Regions from separate parts of the Devosia sp. 1566 genome, predicted to be linked through region 1. Evidence: predicted binding sites of a transcription regulator. Region 1 holds the regulator's gene; the other holds the start of a gene.

Region 1 (11,609 bases):
ATGCGGGCAGGGCGGCGCTCACAGCCCTGTCGCGTGAACTCGACGAAGCCGTGCTCGTCGTCCCGCCGGCGGCAACCACCGGTTCTTGACCGGCGGCAGCGCGCTTAGGTGTCGAACATCTTTTTGAGCTTGGCGAAAAACCCGTCCGAAGTGGGGCTGGTTTCGTTCGTGGTCAGGCGCTGGAATTCTTCGAGCAGTTCGCGCTGCTTGCGGCTGAGGTTCTGCGGCGTCTCAATATCGAGCTGCACATAAAGATCGCCCTGATCCTTGGAGCGGAGCACCGGCATGCCCTTGCCCTTGAGGCGCACGCGCTGACCCGGCTGGGTGCCGGCCGGCACCTTGACCTTGGCTCGCGCATTATCAAGCGTTGGCACCTCGAACTCGCCCCCCAGCGCCGCCGTCGTCATCGCGATGGGGACGCGCGCATAAAGATCAGCGCCGTCGCGCTGGAACAGGTCGTGCGGCTTGATCGAGATAAAGATGTAAAGATCGCCCGGCGGGCCACCACGCAGCCCCGCCTCGCCCTCATTGGCCAGCCGGATGCGCGTGCCATCCTCGATGCCCTTGGGGATATCCACCGATAGCTTGCGATTCTCCTCGCGCCGGCCCTGGCCACCGCAATCGGTGCAGGGCTGGTCCATCATCTGGCCGCGGCCCTGGCACACGGGGCAGGTCCGCTCGATGGTGAAAAAGCCCTGTGCAGCGCGCACCTTGCCATGGCCATTGCATTGCCGGCAGGTATGGGTGCCGGTGCCCGGCTTGGCGCCCGAGCCATCGCAGGTGGTGCAGCCAACCAGCGTTGGCACATCGATCTCGACCGTGCGGCCGGTATAGGATTCCTCGAGCGAGATTTCGAGATTATAGCGCAAATCCGAGCCGCGCAGCTTGGCCGAGGCCCCGCCGCCGCCGCGTCGGCCGCCCATGAAATCGCCAAAGATGTCTTCGAAGATATCGGACATCGAGGAGTTGAATTCGGGGCCAAAGCCCGCGCCTCCACGCCCACCGCCATTTTCAAACGCGGCATGGCCGAACCGGTCATAGGCGGCGCGCTTCTGGCCGTCCTTGAGCGTGTCATAGGCCTCGCTGATTTCCTTGAACTTGGCCTCCGCTTCGCTGTTGCCGGGGTTGCGGTCGGGATGATGCTGCATGGCCAGCTTGCGATAAGCACTCTTGAGTGCCGCATCGTCGGCTCCCTTGGCAACGCCAAGCACTTCGTAGAAATCTCGTTTGGCCAAGAAAATTGTCTCCAGACGCCGGGCTGCGGTACGGGCGTCGCGCGGGGAGCGCGCCAGCCCGGCACCGATGGGATTGGTTGGAACTGCCTCACAGATGGCGACGCTGCGCCGCCGGTGCAAGGGTGATTAGCAAGGGTAGGGCGCGCCAGCAACTCTTGGATACACGTGAAACCCTGTTGCCCAGGCCCAAAACAAAAAGGGCCCGGCCAAGCCGGACCCCTCTAGACCATTCTGAAGGCTTACGCCGACTTCTGGTTGTCGTCGTCGCGCACTTCCTCGAAGTCCGCATCGACCACGTCGTCATCGCCATCGTCGGTGCCGGAGGCCTTGGCCTCGGCTTCTGCCTGCGATGCCTTGTACATGGCCTCACCCAGCTTCATCGACGCTTCCGCCAGAGCCGCGGTCTTTTCCTTGATCGCTTCGGCATTGTCGCCTTCGATCACCGAGCGCAGATCGGCAAGAGCGGTTTCGATCGCGGTCTTGTCTTCGGCCGAAACCTTGTCGCCATATTCCTTGAGCGACTTTTCGGTCGAGTGGATCAGGCTTTCGCCCTGGTTCTTGGCTTCCACCGCTTCGCGCTTCTGCCGGTCGGCTTCGGCGTTCTGCTCGGCTTCCTTGACCATGGCTTCGATATCGGCGTCGCTGAGACCACCCGAAGCCTGGATGCGGATCTGCTGCTCCTTGCCGGTGCCCTTGTCCTTGGCCGAAACCTGCACGATGCCGTTGGCGTCGATGTCGAAGGTCACTTCGATCTGCGGCACGCCACGCGGTGCGGGGGGAATGCCGGTCAGGTCGAAATTGCCCAGCAGCTTGTTGTTGGCGGCCATTTCGCGCTCACCCTGGAACACCCGGATGGTCACGGCGCTCTGGCTGTCTTCGGCGGTCGAGAACACCTGGCTCTTCTTGGTCGGGATGGTGGTGTTGCGATCGATCAGGCGGGTGAAAACGCCACCCAGGGTTTCGATGCCCAGCGACAACGGGGTCACGTCGAGCAGCAGCACGTCCTTGACGTCGCCCTGCAGCACGCCGGCCTGGATCGCTGCGCCAAGCGCCACCACTTCGTCCGGGTTCACGCCCTTGTGGGGCTCCTTGCCGAACAGCTGCTTGACCACTTCCTGCACCTTGGGCATGCGGCTCATGCCGCCCACCAGCACCACTTCGTCGATCTGTGCTGCCGAAACCCCGGCATCCTTCATCGCCTGCTTGCAGGGGTCGATGGTCCGCTGGATCAGGTCTTCCACGAGAGTTTCGAGCTTGGAGCGCGTCAGCTTGAGCGTCAGGTGCTTGGGGCCCGAAGCGTCTGCCGTAATAAAGGGTAGGTTGATTTCGGTCTGGGTTGCGCTCGAAAGTTCAATTTTGGCCTTTTCGGCAGCTTCCTTGAGGCGCTGCAGGGCGAGCTTGTCATTGCGCAGGTCGATGCCCTGCTCTTTCTTGAACTCGTCGGCCAGATAATCCATCAAGCGGTTGTCGAAGTCTTCGCCGCCCAGGAACGTGTCGCCATTGGTGGACTTCACCTCAAACACGCCATCGCCGATCTCGAGGATCGAGACGTCGAAGGTGCCGCCGCCAAGGTCGTACACGGCGATGGTGCCGCTGTTCTTCTTGTCGAGGCCATAGGCCAGCGCTGCAGCAGTCGGCTCGTTGATGATGCGCAGCACTTCAAGGCCGGCAATCTTGCCGGCGTCCTTGGTCGCCTGGCGCTGCGAATCGTTGAAGTAAGCGGGAACCGTGATCACCGCCTGGGTGACGGTTTCACCGAGATAGGACTCGGCGGTTTCCTTCATCTTCTGCAGGATCATGGCCGAGACCTGCGAGGGCGAATATTTCTCGCCCGAGGCTTCCACCCAGGCGTCGCCATTGTCCGCCTTGACGATCTTGAAGGGCACCAGGTTCTTGTCCTTGGCCACAACCGCGTCATCGAAGCGGCGTCCAATCAGGCGCTTGACGGCAAACAGCGTGCCTTCGGGATTGGTCACGGCCTGCCGTTTGGCCGGCTGGCCAACCAAACGCTCGCCATCCTTGGAAAATGCCACCATGGAGGGGGTGGTACGCGCCCCTTCGGCGTTTTCAATCACCTTGGGATTGCTGCCGTCCATCACGGCGACGCAGCTATTGGTGGTGCCCAGGTCGATACCGATTACTTTAGCCATAACGTGCCTCTTTTTAAGCAAAACCCTTGATCGAAACCCCTCTTGAAAGCGGGTTTCCAGGGCCTTCGGAGCCGGGTTTCCTTGAATTGGGTGTGCTCATTGCTGAGCGTGAGGGGTATATAGGAGGGGGGCTGGAAGCGTTCAAGCAGAACAAAAGCGATTTGCCTGAACGAGGGGCCCTCCGGGGCCGCCATCGTGCCGGCCCGGCGCTGCTTGTGCCACCCGGCCGCGCTCGCGCCAAGTGGCTTTGCACGGCGGCCCATCCACAATAGAATCAAAGCCATGTTCGCTCCCGGCTCAGTGCTGCTCCACGACAATCTCGCGCCCGACGGCACCAATCTGCTGTTCACGGACCCGCACGCCATCCTTGTGGCCCATACCAGCGAGGAAGCCCGAAGGGCCCTGGCGGAACTGGAACGAGCCAAGCAGCAGGGCTTCTGGGCCGCGGGGTTTCTGAGCTATGAGCTCGGATTTTTGTTTGAAGAGCGCCTCGAGCCTCTTCTGCCCGAGCGCTCGCCTTTTCCCCTGCTTTGGCTTGGCCTCTACAGCGCGCCCCAACGCTTGTCCGCCGGGGAAGTAGACCAACGCCTCGACAGCGCCATACCCGGGCAGGGCGCAGAAGCCCTCGACCTCGTCCCCAGCCGCCCCTTTGCCGATTACGCCCCCGGCTTTGGGCAAGTGCAGCAATGGATCGGCGCCGGCGACACCTATCAGGTCAACCTCACCTTCAAGGCCCGCTTCCGCCTTGAAGGCCACCCCGCCGCGCTTTATCGCGATCTCGCGCGCAAGCAGCAGGTTGCCTATGGCGCGCTCATCAACACCGGCGAGCACTGGATCTTGTCGCGCTCGCCCGAACTTTTTGTCGCCAGCACCGGCGGCACGCTGTCCGCTCGCCCGATGAAGGGCACGCGGCGGCGCGCCGGCACCATTGCACAGGACGAAGCGGGTCGCGCGGCCCTCGCCGCCGATCCCAAGAACCGCGCCGAAAACCTGATGATCGTTGATCTCCTGCGCAACGATCTGTCCCGCATCAGCGCCGTGGGCTCGGTCGAGGTCACCGACCTCTTTTCCGTGCAAACCCTGCGCACCCTCCACACCATGACCTCGGGCATCACCGCGCAGCGCTTGCCTGATGTGTCCACCACCCAGCTCCTCGCCCAGCTCTTTCCCTGCGGCTCCATCACCGGGGCGCCAAAACTGCGGGCCATGGAAATCATCGCCGCGGTGGAGGCCGAACCGCGCGGGCTTTACACCGGCTCGATCGGCTATTTCGCCCCCAACGGAGACCTCACGCTCAACGTCGCCATCCGCACCGCCGTGATCGACGGGGAGGGACAGGGGGAAATCGGCATCGGCGGGGGCGTCGTCGCCGACTCGGCGGCCGAGGACGAATATGAGGAAGCACTGCTGAAAATGGCTTTTCTTGCGGACAAGAGCCCACCCATCTGCCTGATCGAAACCCTGCGTTGGACCAACATCACGAGCTTTTGGCTGCTCGAGCGCCATCTCGATCGCATCGCCGCTTCTGCGCAATATTTCAACATGCCGTTCGACCGGTACGCCGCCACAAGCCTTCTCACCAAAACCGCTGCCGGCTGGAGCGAGCCGGCCATGCGAGTGCGCCTTACTCTCGAGCAGGTGGCGGGGCTCGGCCTTTCCGCCACCCCGTTGCCGGCCAACCCAGCGCTGTTCCGCTTCGCGGTTGCTGAGGAGCGGCTCGATTCCGGCTCGCTCTGGCTGGCGCATAAAACCACCAACCGCGCTTTTTACGACGAGCCGCGCCAGCGCGCCGCGGCCGCGCTTGGCGTCGATGAAATCGTCTTTCTCAACGAGCGCGGCGAGCTGACAGAAGGCTCCATCACCTCGCTGTTCCTGCGGCGGGGCGGCGTGCTCCTCACCCCGCCGCTCGAGGCCGGCTTGCTGCCCGGCACCTTGCGTGCTGAACTGCTCGCAACCGGCGCAGCCAGGGAGGCGCGCCTGACCCTTGATGACCTGGCAAGCGCCAACGCCATTTATCTCGGCAATTCCGTGCGCGGCTTGCTCCGCGCCAGCTGGATTCACCGCCCAAGCAAGGATGCGACATGACCTTCGACATCACCCCGCATGACGTTCTGATCGTGGTGGATGTGCAAAATGATTTCCTGCCCGGCGGCAGCCTTGCCGTGCCCAGCGGTGACGAAATTGTGCCGCTGATCAACCAGCTGGCCCGCCGCTTTACCCATGTGGTGCTGACCCAGGACTGGCACCCCGCCGATCACATCTCCTTTGCCAGCCAGCATCCCGGCACCCAACCCTTCCAAACCATCGAGCTGCCCTATGGCACCCAGGTTCTGTGGCCCGACCATTGCGTTTGGGACACCCATGGGGCGCAGATTTCGGCCGATCTCGATATTCCCCATGCGCAGCTGACCATCCGCAAAGGTTATAACCGCGGCGTCGATTCCTATTCCGGCTTCCAGGAAGCCGACCGCCGCACCCGCACCGGCCTTGGCGGCTATCTCGCCGAACGGCGTCTCGCCAAGATCTATGTTGCGGGTCTCGCCACCGATTTCTGCGTCGCCTGGACCGCGCTCGATGCCGCCGAGGCTGGCCTCGATGTCAGCGTGATCGAAGACGCCAGCCGCGCCATCGACAGCAATGGTTCACTGCAACAAGCCTGGACCCAGATGGGTGCCGCCGGCATCGGCCGCCTGATGAGCAGGGATATTTTGGGGTAACGGGCCCTCACCATCCCTACAAACAAAAATCCCCGCCAAAGCGGGGATTTTCCAGAACCGTACCTGAACACTCAGGCTGATTTATCAACCGTTTCGGCGCCTTCTGCGGCGCGTGGGCCACCCTTGGCCACACCAACCATCGCCGGGCGCAGCACGCGATCGCCGATGGCAAAGCCGGTCTGCACTACCTGCACCACCGTCCCTTCGGGATGGCTGGGATCGGGCACTTCAAACATCGCCTGGTGCTTGTGCGGATCGAACTTCTGCCCTTCGGCTTCGATCGGCTTGACGCCATGCTTGGCCAGCAGGCGCTGCATTTCGCGCTCGGTCATCTCGATGCCCTCGATCAGGGACTTGGTCGTGGCATCGCCCGATTCGCGCGCTTCGGGCGGCAGCACCATCAGCGCCCGGCTCAGTGCATCGGTGGCCGAGAGCATGTCGCGGGCAAACCCCGAAATGGCATAGGAGCGCGTATCGGCAATATCGCGTTCCATGCGCTTGCGCAGGTTTTCCATTTCCGCTGCCGTGCGCAGCACCCGGTCCTTGAGCTCGGCATTCTCGGCGCGCAAGGCTTCCACGGGATCCACTTCGCTTTCCGGTACGGGCGTTTCGATCTCGAATTCTTCGCTGGGCGAGGTGTTTTCGTCGCTCATAAGGGCAAGCTTTCGCATTGGGAATGAATTTGCCCCCGATATCGGTCAATGCACCGGCTTTTTCAACCCTCCCTAGCCGCGCCCCTTGCGCGCCATCATCGAGGTGATGACATTGGCCGTATAGTCCACCACCGGCACGATACGGGCATAATTGAGCCGCGTCGGCCCGATAACCCCAAGCACGCCCACCACCTTGTCATTGGCGTCCTTGTAGGGGCTCAGGATCACCGAAGATCCCGAAAGGGAAAACAACTTGTTTTCCGAGCCGATAAAGATGCGCACGCCCTGGGCGTTTTCCGCATCTCCCAAGAGTTCCAGCAACCCGTCTTTACTTTCGAGTTCGTCGAATAGCTGGCGCATGCGAGCCATGTCTTCGGACGCCATGGTGTCATTCAACAGATTAGCCCGGCCCCGCACGATCACCGTGGGCTGCGCCGCCGGCGATGGCTGGCTCAGTGTCGCGATCCCGGAATCAACCAGCTTTTGGGTCAGCTCGTCCAGTTCCGCCCGCTGCTCGGCGCGCTGCTCGCCCAGGGCCTTGCGCGCTTCCGCAATGGTGCGCCCCACCACATGATGGGCAAGGTAATTGCTGGCCTGTTGCAGCGCACTGGCGGTCAGGCCCGGGGGCAGGGGCAGGATGCGGTTTTCCACCTGCCCGTCCTCCCCCACCAGGATCGCCATCGCGCGAGCTTGGTCGAGCCGGACAAATTCGATGTGCTTGAGCACCATATCGGCTTTGGTCGCGATCACCACGCCCGCGCCCTGGCTTAGCCCCGACAGCAACTGGCTCGCCTCGGCGAGGAGGTCCTCCACCTGCCCGCCTTGCGCGGTTTCGGCAATGTGCTGGGCAATGCGGCTGCGTTCGCGCTCGTCGACGGCACCCACTTCCAGCATCGCATCAACGAAAAAGCGCAGGCCCTCCTGGGTCGGCGCGCGCCCGGCCGAAACATGGGGTGCGGCAATCAGCCCGAGATCCTCGAGATCGGCCATCACATTGCGCACCGAAGCGGGCGACAGGCCCAGTTGCAGCATGCGGCTGAGATCACGCGAACCCACCGGCTGGCCCGTGTCGAGATAGCGCTCCACGATGCGCCGGAAGATATCCTGGCTGCGCGTATTGAGGACGGCGAGAAAGTCTTCGGGTGGCTTGACCATCATATTCGTTCAAATTGTCGGCTTTAACCCTCCCCATTCATTTAGGGGCATTGCGGCCATTCGCCAAGCCAGCCTGGCTTGTGAGGACCTGCAGAGAGGGTTAAGAGGCGGTTAACTGTTTTTTACTGCCAAGGTGATTGCCTATGCGCCCTTCCGGACGCGAACCCAACCAGATGCGCGCGATTTCCATCGAGCGCAATGTTTCGCTGAAAGCCGAGGGATCCTGCCTTGTCTCGTTCGGCGACACCAAGGTTTTGGTGACCGCTTCGGTGGAAACCAATCTGCCCGGCTGGCTGCGCAACAAGGGCCAGGGCTGGGTCACTGCCGAATACGGCATGCTGCCCCGCGCCACCGGCTCGCGCACCCGCCGCGAAGCGACCGCCGGCAAGCAATCGGGCCGCACCCAGGAAATCCAGCGCCTGATCGGCCGCTCGCTGCGCGCCGTGGTGGATCTTCCCATGCTGGGCGAAAACCAGGTCACCCTCGATTGCGACGTGCTCGAAGCCGATGGCGGCACCCGCACCGCCGCGATCACCGGTGCCTATGTTGCCCTGGCCGATGCCATCCGCTGGATGGACGAGCGCAAGCTCACCCGCGGCCCGGCCTTGCGCGATTCCGTGGCCGCCGTGTCCTGTGGCATCTATCGCGGCACCCCCGTGCTCGATCTCGATTATCTCGAGGACGTGGAAGCCCATACCGATGCTAATTTCGTCATGACCGGCTCAGGCAAGTTCGTGGAAATCCAGGGCACTGCCGAGCAGGCCCCCTTCAGCCGCGACGAACTCGACCAGCTCATGGGCCTGGCCGAAACCGGCATCGCCGAACTCACCCGCCTTCAAACAGCAGCACTGCAAGCATGAACCTGTTTTTCCGCAAGAAAAGCGGCGCCGCCACGACTGCCCCCCAGGCGAGCGGCCGCAGCACGCCCGGCACCAATTGCCCCATCTGGCATGATGTGGCGCGCGCCCTTGATCAACCCGCCCGCGCCTCGGCCGGGCGCAGCAAGGCCCGGCAAGGATCCCCCAAATGAGCGCCATTCCCCGTCTTCGCGCTGGTGACCGCCTCGTGCTGGCGTCGCACAATGCGGGCAAGCTGGCCGAGTTTCGGGAATTGTTTGCCCCCTTCGGGCTCGAGCTGATCTCGGCCGCGCAGCTTGATCTGCCTGAGCCCGATGAAACCGGCACCACCTTTGCCGAAAACGCCCGCATCAAGGCCCATGCCGCCGCGAGTGCCGCCAATATGCTGGCCCTGTCCGACGATTCCGGCCTGTGCGTTGATGCGCTGGGCGGCGATCCCGGCGTCTACACCGCCAATTGGGCCGGCCCTAATCGCGATTTCAATCACGGCATGAAGCGCGTCGAGGATGCCCTCCAGGCTGCCAATGCCACAACGCCAGCCCAGCGCCACGGCTCCTTCCGCGCCACGCTTTGCCTCGCCCATCCCGATGGCCGCGACGCCCTCTACGAAGGCCGCATCGATGGCACCCTGGTCTGGCCGCCGCGTGGCGATGTCGGCTTCGGCTTTGATCCCGTCTTCATGCCCGAAGGCTTCGACGTCACCTTTGGCGAAATGCCCTCGAGCGTCAAACATGGCTGGGCTCCGGGGCAGGAGGGTCTCTCCCACCGCGCCCGCGCCTTCGCCAAATTCGTCGAGGGCCAAATTGAGCAGGCCTGATCGCGTGCCCGCCAATCGCTGCCACGCCACCAACCCACATGAGGGGGCTGCCGCATGAGCCGTAACGACCTCTTTGGCGTTTATGTGCACTGGCCCTTTTGCGCGGCCAAGTGCCCCTACTGCGATTTCAATTCCCATGTGCATCGCGGCCCGCTCGATGAGCAGGCCTTTGTCGCCGCCTATCAGCGCGAGATTGCCCATACCGCCAGCCTCACTCCGGGCCGGGTCGTGCAGTCGATCTTTTTTGGCGGCGGCACGCCCTCGCTGATGAGCCCTTGGGCCGTGGAAACCATTCTCGACACCATCGCCGCCCATTGGACGGTCGAACAACGCGCCGAGATCACGCTCGAAGCCAATCCCACCAGCGTCGAGGTTGATCGCTTCAAGGGTTTTCGTTCCGCCGGCATCAACCGTGTCTCGCTCGGCGTGCAGTCCCTGCGGGACAAGCCGCTGGCGGACCTCGGCCGCCGCCACACCGTCGATGAAGCCATCGCTGCCGTGCGCATCGCCCAGTCGATCTTTGATCGCTCGAGCTTTGATCTGATCTATGCCCGCCCGGGTCAAACCCTCGAGGATTGGGAGGACGAACTCAAGGAAGGCCTCTGGCTCGCGCGTGGCCATATCTCGCTCTATCAGCTCACCATCGAGCAGGGCACGCGCTATTTCGACCTGCATCGCGCCGGAAAGCTCATCATGCCCGATGAGGATCTGTCCGCCGATTTCTACGAGTTGACCCAGGAACTCACGGCCTCCGCCGGCCTGCCGGCCTATGAGATTTCCAACCACGCCCGCCCCGGTCAGGAAAGCCAGCACAACATGCTCTATTGGCGCTATGGCGAATATGCCGGCATCGGCCCAGGCGCCCATGGGCGCCTCCTGATCAACAACCAGCGCCACGCCACCGCCGCCGAAAAGCTGCCCTTCAAATGGCAGGAAAAGGTGCTGGCGCAGGGCCATGGCCTCGTCACCGACGATGTGTTGACCTGGGAAGAGCAGGGCGACGAATTCCTCGTCATGGGCCTGCGCCTCAAGGAAGGCATCTCGCCCCAGCGCTTCACCGCGCTGTCCGGCCGTCGCATCAGCCAGCGCCAGATCGAGGATCTCAAGGGCTACGGCTTTGTGGAAACCCTCCCAAACGGCAATATCCGCGTCACTGACCGTGGTTGGCCGGTGCTCGACGCCGTCGTTGCCGATCTCGCCGCTTAGCGATTGGGTGGCGCGCGCCTGCGTGCTAGCCTTGCGCCCATGAGTTCAGAGTTCTTCATCGCCGGCACCAAGCTCGAGGCCCCTCCCTTGGCGCCCGGCCTTTACGTCGTTGCCACCCCCATCGGCAATCTGCGTGACATCACCATCCGCGCCCTTGAAACCCTTGCCGCCGCGTCCGCCGTGCTCTGCGAAGACACCCGCATGTCGGCGCGCCTGCTCGATCACTACGGCATCAAGACCCGCCGCGTGGCGCTGCACGAACACAATGAGCGCGCCAAGGCCGACGACATCGTCGCGCGCATCGCCGCCGGGGAAGCCCTGGCGCTGATTTCCGACGCCGGCACGCCCTTGCTTTCCGATCCCGGCTTCCCGCTGATCCGCGCGCTGGCCGCCGCCGATCTGCCGGTCTTCGCCGTCCCCGGCGCCTCAGCACTTCTTTCCGCTCTTGTCGTCGCGGGCCTGCCGACCGACGCCTTTGCCTTTCACGGCTTTTTGCCGGCCAAGGCGGGCGCTCGCGCCACCGCGCTTGCCGCCCTTTCGGTTTCACGTGAAACTCTGGTGTTCTACGAATCCCCGCGCCGCCTCGACGATACTTTGGCTGCTATGGCCGAAATTCTCGGTCCGGACCGGCAAGCGGCCGTCGCCCTCGAGCTCACCAAGCGCTTCGAACGCGTGCAGCGCGGCACTCTGGCCGAACTCGCTGAGAGCTTCGCCGAAGGCGATACCAAGGGCGAAGCCGTTATCGTTGTCGCCGGCGCGGCCGAAGCTGCGGCCCCCGACGCGGCCGATTGGCAGGCCGCGCTCCTTGCCGAAATGGCC
Region 2 (11,609 bases), 770 kb from region 1:
GATATCATCGTCGATATCACCAGTACCGGCTCGACCCTTGCCGCCAACGGCCTGCGCGTATTGGAAGACGGCGTGATGTTGCGCAGCCAGGCCTGCTTGTTTGTGTCGCGTGGCGCCGATTGGACGCCCGAGCGTCGCGTGGCGCTCGAGAACATATTGGGCACGTTAGGGGCCGCCGCCGACTTCTAGCGCTGCGCCCCATTGCCAGCCCTCCCCATTGGCGGCTAAGCCAAGTGCCGACTCTTCCGCCCGCCGCCTAACCCCCGGACCCTGATATGCTGCTCGATCCCCTTGTGCTGCTGGCGCTCGCTGGCGCTGGCATGCTGGCCGGCTTTGTTGACGCCATCGCCGGGGGAGGGGGCATGATCTCGCTGCCCGCGCTGCTTTCGGCCGGCGTGCCGCCCGTGGCCGCGCTCGCGACCAACAAGCTGCAGGGGGTGGTGGGAACGAGCCTTGCGGCGCTGACCTATTGGCGGCGCGGCTTTGTCACCCTGCGCAAGCTGGTCCCGTCACTCTTCACCACCTATGCCGGCAGCCTTGTTGGCGCTCTCGTGGTCAAGCAGATCGACGTGACCCTACTAGATGTCGCGGTGCCGGTGGCGCTGATCGGGGTGGCGCTGTATTTCCTTTTCGCCCCCAACTTGTCCGACCTCGACCGCGCGCCGCGCCTGCGCTTTGAGCTTTTCGTGCCGCTGATGGGCTTTGTGCTCGGCTTTTACGATGGGGTGTTCGGTCCGGGCACTGGCTCGTTCTTCACCATCGGCTTTGTGATGCTGTTCGGGCTCGGCATCACCCGCGCTGCCGGCAACACCAAGATCCTCAACCTGACCTCAAACCTTTCGGCCCTGATCATCTTCATCATCGCCGGGGACGTGGTCTGGCCAGCCGCCATCGCCATGTCGGTTGGCCAAGTGGTGGGCGGCTATGCCGGCGCGCGCATCGGCATCCGGTTCGGGGCCAAGATCATCCGCCCGCTGGTGGTGGTCGTCTCGATCATCCTCGCCCTGCGCCTGCTGATCTTCCGCTAAGACCTAGTCCTCGGGCTCCAGCCCGGCGGCCTGGCGCAGCGCGGCGTTGATGCGCTCCTGCCAGCCCGGCCCATCCTCCTGGAAATGCTCCAGCACCGCCCGGTCGAGCCGCAGCGACACCAGTTCCTTGCCAGCCGGTGGCGTTGCCGCCTTGGCGGGTGCCGCAGGTGCAGCTGGTTTGCTCGTGGCGCTCTTGAAGGCGGCTTCCGCCTGGTCGTAAGCGCTTCCGCGTCGTGGCGTCCGCATGCAATCCTCGTGGGTTGAGAGCCCTCACTCTAGCGCGGGATCGGCGCAAGAAAAAGGCGCAGTGTTTCCACTGCGCCTTTCCAACCAAGATCGTGACTGGGAAGAAACGATCCTGAATTTTTTGCCTGAATGGCTGGACTAGAAGTCCATGCCGCCCATGCCGCCCATGCCGCCGCCGCCCGGCATTGCCGGTGCTGCGTCCTTGGGAGCCTCGACGATCAGGGCTTCGGTGGTGATCAGCAGCGAAGCAACCGAAGCTGCGTCCTGCAGGGCGGTGCGAACCACCTTGACCGGGTCGATAACGCCCAGCTGCACCAGATCGCCATACTCGCCGGTTGCGGCGTTGTAGCCGAAGGTGAGCGAGGAGTTCTCGAGGATCTTGCCCACAACCACGGAGCCTTCGGCACCGGCGTTATTGGCAATGGTGCGTACGGGCTCCTGCAGAGCGCGCTTGACGATGGCGATACCAGCGTCCTGGTCGGCGTTGATGCCCTTGACGGTCATTGCGTTAGAAGCGCGCAGCAGTGCCACGCCACCACCAGCAACAATGCCTTCTTCAACGGCAGCGCGGGTAGCGTTGAGAGCGTCGTCAACGCGGTCCTTGCGCTCCTTGACTTCCACTTCCGTGGAGCCGCCGACGCGGATCACGGCAACACCGCCAGCGAGCTTGGCCAGGCGTTCCTGCAGCTTTTCCTTGTCGTAGTCCGAGGTGGTTTCCTCGATCTGCGCCTTGATCTGGCCAACGCGACCCTGGATGTCTTCCTGGGTGCCGGCACCATCAACGATCGTGGTGTTTTCCTTGGTGATCTCAACGCGCTTGGCAGTGCCCAGCATGTCGATGGTCACGTTCTCGAGCTTGATGCCGAGATCTTCGGAGATCACTTGGCCACCGGTCAGGATGGCGATGTCTTCGAGCATTGCCTTGCGGCGGTCGCCAAAGCCCGGAGCCTTGACGGCAGCAACCTTGAGACCACCGCGCAGACGGTTGACGACGAGGGTCGCGAGAGCCTCACCTTCAATGTCTTCGGCAATGATCAGCAGCGGGCGCTGGCTCTGCACAACCGACTCGAGGATCGGCAGGATAGCCTGCAGGTTCGAGAGCTTCTTTTCGTGCAGGAGGATCACGGGATCTTCCAGAACGGCAGTCATCTTCTCGGCATTGGTCACGAAATAGGGGCTGAGATAGCCACGGTCGAACTGCATGCCTTCAACGACATCGAGCTCGGTCTCGGCAGTCTTGGCTTCCTCGACGGTGATCACACCCTCGTTGCCGACCTTCTGCATGGCTTCGGCAATCATGTCGCCGATGGACGATTCGCCATTGGCGGAAATGGTGCCGACCTGGGCGACTTCGGACGACGACTTGATCTTGGACGAAGCGGCCTTGAGCGAAGCCACGACTTCTTCCACGGCCATGTCGATGCCGCGCTTCAGATCCATTGGGTTGAAGCCGGCGGCAACAGCCTTGACGCCTTCAACAACAATGGCCTGACCCAAAACGGTCGCGGTGGTGGTGCCGTCGCCGGCGATATCGTTGGTCTTGGAGGCGACCGAACGCAGCAGCTGCGCGCCCAGGTTCTCGAACTTGTCTTCCAGTTCGATTTCCTTGGCAACGGTCACGCCGTCCTTGGTGATGCGCGGAGCACCGAACGACTTTTCGATAACGACGTTACGACCCTTGGGGCCCAGGGTCACCTTGACCGCATTGGCCAGGATGTTGACGCCACGCAGCATCTTGTCGCGCGCGTCGGTGGAGAACTTTACTTCTTTAGCTGCCATGTGAGGCGCTCCTTAAAGTGCAGACAGGGAAAAGGGCAGGGGAAGCGGGCTATTTGACCGAGCAAATAGCCTTACGCTTCGACGATGCCCATGATGTCGGATTCTTTCATGATCAGCAGGTCTTCACCGTCGACCTTGACTTCGGTGCCGCTCCACTTGCCAAACAGCACGCGGTCGCCGGCCTTGACGTCCAGCGCCACAACCTTGCCGCTGTCATCGCGGGCACCTGGGCCAACTGCAACAATAACGCCTTCGGAGGGCTTTTCCTTGGCGGTGTCGGGAATGATGATCCCGCCTTTAGTCTTTTCCTCGCTGTCGAGACGGCGGACGACCACGCGGTCGTGGAGGGGACGGAAGCTCATGATTGCTCCTATAGCATCATCGGGACTGCAAATTCGCGCCCTTTGGCACTCACCGAGTGAGAGTGCTAACAGGGTGTCGCTGATATATGCAGGGGGCGCATCCGAGTCAAGCCGGGGCAGGGTGAACCCCGGGCGGGGATGATGCGTTGAGCACCGATACGCACAGCTAGAAAGGCACGAGATCATGACCGTTCAATGTCTTGATAAGGACATCAAGATCCGGCCGGCCGAAGGCCGCGTCCATGTCATCTTCGATGATGCGGAAATTGCCGATTCCATCCGGGCGCTGGAAGTCGATGAGCCCGGCTCCCCGCTGCGCATTTACCTGCCGCGCGAGGACATCCAGCCCGGCATTCTCGAAGCAACCGATACCCACACCACCTGCCCCTATAAGGGCGAGGCCTCCTACTACACCATCAAGACCCTGACGGCGACTGCCGAGGATGCTGCCTGGTATTATCCCGATCCTTGTCCACTGGTGGAGCCCATCCGCGATATGATCGCCTTCTGGGGCGACAAGATCGAATATCGCCGCACAGCGGTTTAACCGCCATTGCGGGTTGCCTTGGGGCTTTCATCGCCCCAGGGCTTGGGGCATAAGGGAAGCCATGAACACACCAGCTCAACCCCTCCAGATCCGCCTGCGCCTCAAGGGCGGCAGTGGCCAGAACGCCAATTGGCAATGGGAACTGCTCGATGCCGCCGGCGCCGTTGTCAAATCCGGCAGCGCCATGGGCCCCGAACACAAGGCCTTCGCCACCGCCCGCCAGGCCAAGGAAAAACTCGAAAAAGCCGCTGCCAACTAAGCCAGCGCAAACGAGACGCAAGTGACACTTTCCGGCGGGGCCAACCCGGCTTTTTCTCCACCTGCCACGGTTGCTCCGCTACGCGGCATCACCCTCAAGGTTGCTTCGGTCTGCGTTTTCGTGGCGATGTCGGCCCTGATCAAGGCGGCCGAGAACATCCCCGCGGGCGAACTCGTGTTCTACCGCTGCTTTTTCGCCATCGTGCCGGTGCTGGTTTATCTCGCCTGGCAGGGCAATCTGCGTTTCGGCCTGCACACCAACAATCCGTTCGGCCATGTGCTGCGTGGCCTCATCGGCATCGCCTCCATGGGCCTGAGCTTTTACGGGCTGACCATGCTGCCGCTGCCCGAGGCCATTGCCATTGGCTATGCCGCGCCGTTGGTCGTGGTGGTGTTGGGCGCCGTGCTGCTCAAGGAGCGGGTGCAGCTTTACCGCTGGACGGCGGTGATCGTGGGCCTGGTCGGCGTGATCATCATGCTTTGGCCGCGGCTCACCATCCTGAGCGGGCAAACCGCCATGGGCACCGGCGAAACCCTGGGCGCGCTCGCCGCGCTGCTTGCTGCCATCTTTTCGGCCTTTGCCATGATGCAGGTGCGCCGCCTCGTGCAAACCGAGCGCACCGAAACCATCGTGCTGTATTTCTTCATCACCGGCTCGGTGCTGTCGCTGTTGACCCTGCCGTTCGGCTGGGTTTGGCCCACGCTGGAGCAGACCGTGATCCTCGTCCTGGCCGGCATTGCCGGGGGTGTTGGGCAGATCCTCCTCACCGCCAGCTATCGCCATGCCGAAATGTCGGTGATCGCTCCGTTCGAATATACCTCGCTGCTGCTCGGCCTGGCGGTGGGTTTTGTCGCTTTCGGCGACATCCCGACGCTGCCCATGCTGGGCGGCGCTGCGATCGTGATCGCTTCGGGCATCTTCATCATCTTCCGCGAGCACCGCCTGGGGCTTGATCGGAACAAGGCCCGCCAGGCCAGCAGCCTCTAGGCCGCATTGCCGGGGACGCGATAGCGCGATTGCACCAGGCCCGATGGAAAGGCCCGGGTTTCCACATGCTCGAGCACCAGGTCGGCCTCGAGCGGCCCGAACAGGGGAATGCCCTCGCCGATCAACACCGGAATGCGGCTGATCACCAGATCCTCGATCAGCCCGGCGCGCAAAAACGCCTGGATCAGTTTGCCGCCATCCACATAAGCCGCGCGCCAGCCCCGGCCCGCGACCAGTTGCATCGCCTCCTCGGGCGTTGCATCCACAATCTCGACCTTGTCGGCAATCTCCTCGGGCACATCGGTCTGGGTGATGCTGCCGCTCAGCACCAGCACGGGCTTGGAATAAAACCACGGCCGGAAATGCTTGATCACCTCATAGGTGCCGCGCCCCATGATCACCCCATCCACTCGTTCCATATGGGCGTTGAAACCGTGATCCTCGCCAAGCGTCGGGTAATCCGTCAGCCAGGCGATGTCGTCATTCTTGCGCGCGATAAAGCCATCCAGGCTGGTGCCGATAAACACATGACCAGTGGTCACAACTCACCTCCATTGCTTAACCGGGCTTGATCTAAATCCGTGCCCTGTCAAACCCTGGCAGCAGGCTAGCTGGCCACCTCCAGCCCAGCCCAGCCCTGGCGCTTGCGGTAGATGGTCGAGGGGCTGATCTCCAGGGCCGCTGCCGCCAGCGAGATATTGCCGCCAAAGCTGGCAATGGCATCCTCGATGATGCGCTGTTCCTGCTCCCACATTGGCCGCACCGGCGAACGGCGCTCGGCCCGATTGCCGCCGGGCCCCAGTTCGCCCACTGCAGCGCTCGAAGCCACCATGGCCGCACTCACCTCGCCGCCATCGGCGAGCACGGCGATGCGCCGCATCAGGTTCTCGAGCTGCCGCACATTGCCGGGCCATTCCGATCCGCCCAGGACCGCAACCGCCTCGGGCGAAAACCCGGAGAACTGCTTGCCCTGCTCGCGCCCGAACCGCTCAAGGAAATGGCGGGCGAGGGGCAACACGTCGCTTGGCCGTTGCCGCAGCGGCGGCAGGTGGATCGGCAACACATGCAGCCGGTAAAACAGGTCTTCGCGCAATTGCCGGGTTTCGATCAGCTGCGTCAGCGGCTCCTTGGTGGCGCAAACCACTCGTATATCGAGCGCGTTGGTTGGCACCTCGCCCTCGCCAGTGATCCGGCCGGTCTGCAACAGGTGCAGCAGCTTGGCCTGCAGTTCGGGGTCGAGTTGCGCAACTTCGTCAAGAAACAGCGTGCCGCCATCCGCCCGCCGCGCCGCGCCCACGCCATCCGAGCCGGCGCCGAACAATTCGCGTGCCAGGGAATCAGCGTCGGCTGCCGCGCAGTTCACCACGACCATGGGGCGGCCAGCGCGCGGGCTGCTGCCATGCAGCGCCTCGGCGCACAAATTCTTGCCGGTGCCGCTTTCTCCGGTGATGAACACCGGGGCGGGGGAAGACGCGATCCGCATGATCTGATCGTAAACGGCCTGCATCGCCCCTGAGCCACCCACAAAGCCAGCAAAATCGGCCGAGGGCGGGGGCAGGGCGGGCTCACCCAAAAGGGCACTGGCCTTGCCGTGGCGCTGTGCCAACTCGCCGATTCGCGTCAACAGCGTCGCCCCGTCAACCGGCTTGGTCAGGCAATCATGCGCCCCAGCCCGCATCGCCACCAGCGATGCCGACACCGAACCACCATCAGACAGGGCAATCACCAGCGCGCCATCGGCCAGTTTGACCAGTCGCGCCATCGCCTCGTCAGTGCCGGGATCTTCGAGGCTTCCGAGATCCACCAGCACCAGGTCAAAGGCTTCGCGCCGCAAGGTTTCCGCCCCGGTCCGGCCGCAGGCCGCCAGGGCAAGCTGTGGCGCTGGCTGCAATTGCCCCGAGAGAGCTTCTTTGAGGTGCCGCACCGATCGCTGATCACGCTCGATCAGGAGCAGCCGGCCCGGCACTGCCAGGGGTCCCCCAGTGTTTGTCGCCATTGCGGCTTTGCCTTTGGTATAGTTCGACGCGCGCCGATTGTTCTCCAACAGGGTAAATATTCCGTTCCAGCCCGGGCCGGGGCGATGCTAAGAACATTGGGGCCGAATCCCGGCGCCCGTTAGGGGATCGCATCGCGCTGTGCAGGGCCTGGTTTATACCTTTATCGCGGTTTCAGCGGCGGCAGCGGGAGCTGCGGCGTATTTCGGGCTCGCCTTTACGCCCGCTCAGGCGATTCTCGCCGCGTTGGTTTTCGGCTGCATCGCCGTTACCGCCCATGAGCGTGTCCTGCGCCAGCGCGCCGAGCAGCGGCTCGAGCGCGCCATCGAGGAATTGTCGCGCCTCCTGTCCACCGATGCTAAGGCTGGCGCGGTGCTCGGCCAGCGCATCAACGCCATGGCCGACCTCAATGCCGGCCCGCGCCTGGGCGCCGTTGAGGCCGATATTTCCGTTCTGGGCACCGTGATCCGCCAGGTCGCCGAAGCCGTCGCCGATATCGAGGAAAGGGCGGCCCAACCTCAGGCCGCACCCGCCGCGCTGCGACCTGCCCCAGCCGCGACCATCGTGCCGCCACCACGCGAACCTACGATTCCGCTCGAAACCGTGCGGCGCGCCTTTGGCGAAGGGCGGCTGCTCTTTCACGTCCAGCCCGTCGTGACCTTGCCCCAGCGCCGGCCCACCGGCTTTGATCTGGTGCCGCGCCTCGCCCTCGAAGCGGGCGCATTGGCTGAACCGGCCGATTTCCTGCCCCGCCAGGGCGGCGCCGATGTGCTGCGTCAGCTCGAAAGCATCGGTTTGCTCGAAGCCATTACCCTGGCCCGCCGGGCCCGCACTGCCGGGCAAAGGCCCAATCTCTTTGTGCCGCTGTCGCGGGCGACCCTGGGCGACGGCCAGGCCGCCGAAGGGTTGATCGCTTCGCTCGAAGCCAATCGCCCCGTAGCGCCCAGCCTGATCTTTGCGATCGAAGAAGCAGAGTGGCTGTCCCTGACCACCGCGGAGCGCGCCGTGACCGACGCCGTCCACAAGAAGGGTTCTGGCTACAGCCTCCTGGCCGTGCAATCGCTGCGCCTCGATGTTGGCGAGCTTGCCGCCCGCGGCGTGCGCTCCCTGCGGATCGATGCCGCCCGCTTCCTCCACGCCCCCGAATCCCTCACTGATTTCCACGCCGCCGATATCGCCGATTACCTCGCCCGCTTTGGCGTGACGCTGCTTGCCAGCGGGGTATCAGCGGAAGCGCAGATCCCCGAATTGATCGATCACCGCATCACCCTCGTGCAAGGGCCTCATCTGGGCGCTGCCGCCCCGTTGCGCGGCGATCTGCTGCTCGATGGCGGCCGCCAGCCCGCGCCCGCCTTGCATCGGGTCGAGGGCTAACTCCACCACTCCCGTGCTGTTTGGGCTTGATCGGCGCCCCCAAGCTGCCACATAGCACGCAGCAGTTTATTTCGGAGTTCCCCATGACGTCCCATCCCGCCTCCATTTCCGGCCTGTCCGATCTTGCCGGGCGCTATGATGCGGTGCTGAGCGATGTGTGGGGTGTGATCCACAATGGCGTGTCGGCCTTCCCCAGCGCCGTCGACGCCCTCGTGAAATATCGTGAAGCTGGCGGCACGGCCGTGCTGATCACCAATGCGCCGCGCCCCTCGGGCCCGATCGTCGACATGCTTGATCGCCTTGGCGTGCCGCGCTCTGCCTATGATGCCATCGTTTCCTCGGGCGACGCCACCCGCGCCATGATCGCCCGCTACCAGGGCCGCCCGATCCACCATGTCGGCCCCGCCACCGAAGACGATGCGCTCTACGAGGGCCTCGATGTGCGCCGCACCACGGCCGATGAAGCCGAAGTGATTGTGGTCACCGATCTCGATGACGACACCCACACCCCCGAAATGTATCGGGAACGCGCCGAGCACTGGCTCGCGCGCAAGCTCCCCATGATCTGCGCCAATCCCGACCGCGTCGTGGAACATGGCGACCGCCTGATCTATTGCGGCGGCGCGCTGGGCGACCTCTACGAAGCCATGGGCGGGATCGTGCACATGGCCGGCAAACCCTATCGCCCCATCTATGAGGAAGCCTTCCGCCTCGCCGAACAGGCCGCTGGCAAGCCCCTCGACAAAAGCCGCGTGCTCGCCATTGGCGACAGCGTGCGCACCGATGCCACCGGCGCCGCCCAGTTCGGGCTCGACCTGCTGTTCATCACCGGCTCGATCCACGCGGCCGAACTCGATGCCTTTGGCAGCCCCGATCCGCAGCTGATCGCCGATCTCGTGGCCCCCAGTGGCGCCCGCCTTGCCGGCTTCCTGCCGCGCCTCACCTGGTAGGCGCGCGTGGCCTTTATTCGACTATCCAGCCTCGATGACGTCCCCGCCGCCCTGCGGGGCGCCTATGTCGCCATCGGCAATTTCGATGGCTTTCATCGCGGCCACCAGTCGATCCTGGCCGCCCTCAAGACCGAAGCGGCGCGGGCCAAGGCGCCCGCGGTGCTGCTGACCTTCGAGCCGCATCCGCGCGATGTGTTTGCGCCCTCGCCCTTCATGTTCCGCCTCACCGATGGCGACGCCAAAGCGCGGCTGGCGGAAGCCCTCGGGCTCGATGGCATCGTCATCCTCCCCTTCGATCGCGCCTTTTCCCAGATCGAGGCGGAAGACTTCGTGTCCCGCTTTCTCGTCGATGCCATGAACGTCGCCGGCGTCATTGTCGGCTCCGACTTTCATTTCGGCCGCGGCCGGCGCGGCACGCCCACTTTCCTCAAGGCGGCGGGGGAGGCGGCGGGCTTTGCCGTCCAGACCCTTGATCTGATGGACGAGGGCGACGAGCCCATCTCCTCCTCGCGCATCCGCGCCGCCCTCTCGGAAGGGGCGGTCACCGCGGCCAATCGGCTTTTGGGCTACCACTGGTTCTTTGATGGTTGCGTCGTGCGCGGGGACCAGCGCGGCCGCGAACTGGGCTACCCCACGGCCAACACCATGACCCCCAACGGCTTCCAGCTTGCCCAGGGCGTCTATGCCGTGCGCGCCCGCCTCGGCAATCGCCTTTTTGGCGGCGTTGCCGCCTATGGCAAGCCCATGTTCGACAACCAGCGCCCGCCCTTTGAAACCCACCTCTTCGACTTCGACGAGGACATCTATGGGCAAACCATCACCGTCGCCCTGGTCGGCCATATCCGCGGCCAGGAAGTGTTCAGCGGCCTCGATGAACTGATCGCCGCCATGGACCGCGACTCGGGCAAAGCCCGCACCCTCCTCACCCAAGCCACCCCCCTCAGCCCGCTCGACGAACAGCTGGGTTTCGTCGGCTAGCCCAAGAACTCGGCCCCATGAGCCATCGCCTCCCTCCCCCCTTGAGGGGAGGGACCGAGGGTGGGGGTTCCGGCTTTGCCTCCGAGTGGAGCCTGGGTACGGTTCCCCTTCGCTCCTCCACTCAAGCTCAGCCGCCTGCACCCCCACCCTAGCCCTCCCCTCAAGGGGGAGGGGACCCACCGTGCCTCGGCTTCGGCCGGCGCTTATCAGGGATGGCAAAGCGCTCCCGGCCCGACCAAGAACTCGAGCCCCAGAGCCATCGCCTCCCTCCCCCCTTGAGGGGAGGGACCGAGGGTGGGGGTTCCGGCTTTGCCTCCGAGTGGGGCCTGGGTACGGTTCCCCTTCGCTCCTCCACTCAAGCTCAGCCGCCTGCACCCCCACCCTAGCCCTCCCCTCAAGGGGGAGGGGACCTATCGTGCCCAACTCCTTGCTCTCGGCTCCTGCCCTCCCTCCCCCTTGAGGGGAGGGCCGGGGAGGGGGTGGTTCGGTGGGCCACTGATGGACCCCCACCCCCAACCCCTCCCCTCAAGGCGGAGGGGAGGCCTTCCACCAAGCTCTGCGTAAGCGGGAGTTCAGCAAGCGGGTCCACTGCGCTTAAATATCTCCTCGCAAGCCAAATCCCGCAGCCATCGCCTCCCTCCCCCTTGAGGGGAGGGATCGAGGGTGGGGGTGCCGGCCCTTCCATCCAGTGGAGCTTAGGTGCGACCCGGCATGAGTCTCAAACCCCAAACCTCTAGGCTCGTGCCCTCCCTCCCCCTTGAGGGGAGGGCCGGGGAGGGGGTGGTTATGTGGGCCACTGATCAACCCCTGCCTCTAACCCTCCGCTCAATGGTCAGAACCCACCGTGCCTCCGCGTCCGCCGGCATTCACGCGGAACTGACGGCCCCCCATCACCCCCGCCCACCGCAAATCAACCTTTGCCCCTCGCGCCTCACCTTGCTAAAAGGCCGCCAACCTCCCCCAAAGATTGCCGCCTCCATGACCGATACCGCTGCAAGCGCCACCGAAACCGATTATTCGTCGACGCTGTTTTTGCCGCAGACCGAGTTTCCCATGCGCGCCGGGCTCCCCGATCGCGAGCCGCTCTGGCTCAAGCGCTGGGAAG

What was found. The regulator HrcA, encoded in region 1, represses chaperone genes, less so after heat shock. The targets are predictions, from matches to a motif close to GTTAGCACTCNCNNNNNGNGAGTGCTAAC.
Region 2: a site for HrcA is predicted at 3,457-3,485, ahead of groES (co-chaperone GroES). Genes of this name have one in related genera too.

Annotation. Positions count from the first base shown of each region.
Region 1 is NZ_CP034767.1:4,021,482-4,033,090, forward strand. Features, by position in the region: gene ELX51_RS19150 (hypothetical protein) at 1-89, shown strand, start outside; gene dnaJ (molecular chaperone DnaJ) at 105-1,235, opposite strand; gene dnaK (molecular chaperone DnaK) at 1,475-3,385, opposite strand; gene pabB (aminodeoxychorismate synthase component I) at 3,668-5,470, shown strand; gene pncA (bifunctional nicotinamidase/pyrazinamidase) at 5,467-6,102, shown strand; gene grpE (nucleotide exchange factor GrpE) at 6,174-6,755, opposite strand; gene hrcA (heat-inducible transcriptional repressor HrcA) at 6,828-7,913, opposite strand; gene rph (ribonuclease PH) at 8,054-8,770, shown strand; gene ELX51_RS20110 (hypothetical protein) at 8,767-8,940, shown strand; gene ELX51_RS19190 (non-canonical purine NTP pyrophosphatase) at 8,937-9,584, shown strand; gene hemW (radical SAM family heme chaperone HemW) at 9,639-10,790, shown strand; gene rsmI (16S rRNA (cytidine(1402)-2'-O)-methyltransferase) at 10,830-11,609, shown strand, end outside.
Region 2 is NZ_CP034767.1:624,349-635,957, forward strand. Features, by position in the region: gene hisG (ATP phosphoribosyltransferase) at 1-189, shown strand, start outside; gene ELX51_RS03035 (TSUP family transporter) at 276-1,028, shown strand; gene ELX51_RS03040 (BrnA antitoxin family protein) at 1,032-1,274, opposite strand; gene groL (chaperonin GroEL) at 1,413-3,053, opposite strand; gene groES (co-chaperone GroES) at 3,125-3,415, opposite strand; gene ELX51_RS03055 (DUF427 domain-containing protein) at 3,600-3,962, shown strand; gene ELX51_RS03060 (hypothetical protein) at 4,024-4,221, shown strand; gene ELX51_RS03065 (DMT family transporter) at 4,243-5,208, shown strand; gene ELX51_RS03070 (dihydrofolate reductase family protein) at 5,205-5,750, opposite strand; gene ELX51_RS03075 (sigma-54 dependent transcriptional regulator) at 5,816-7,204, opposite strand; gene ELX51_RS03080 (EAL domain-containing protein) at 7,344-8,576, shown strand; gene ELX51_RS03085 (TIGR01459 family HAD-type hydrolase) at 8,660-9,526, shown strand; gene ELX51_RS03090 (bifunctional riboflavin kinase/FAD synthetase) at 9,533-10,504, shown strand; gene ileS (isoleucine--tRNA ligase) at 11,483-11,609, shown strand, end outside.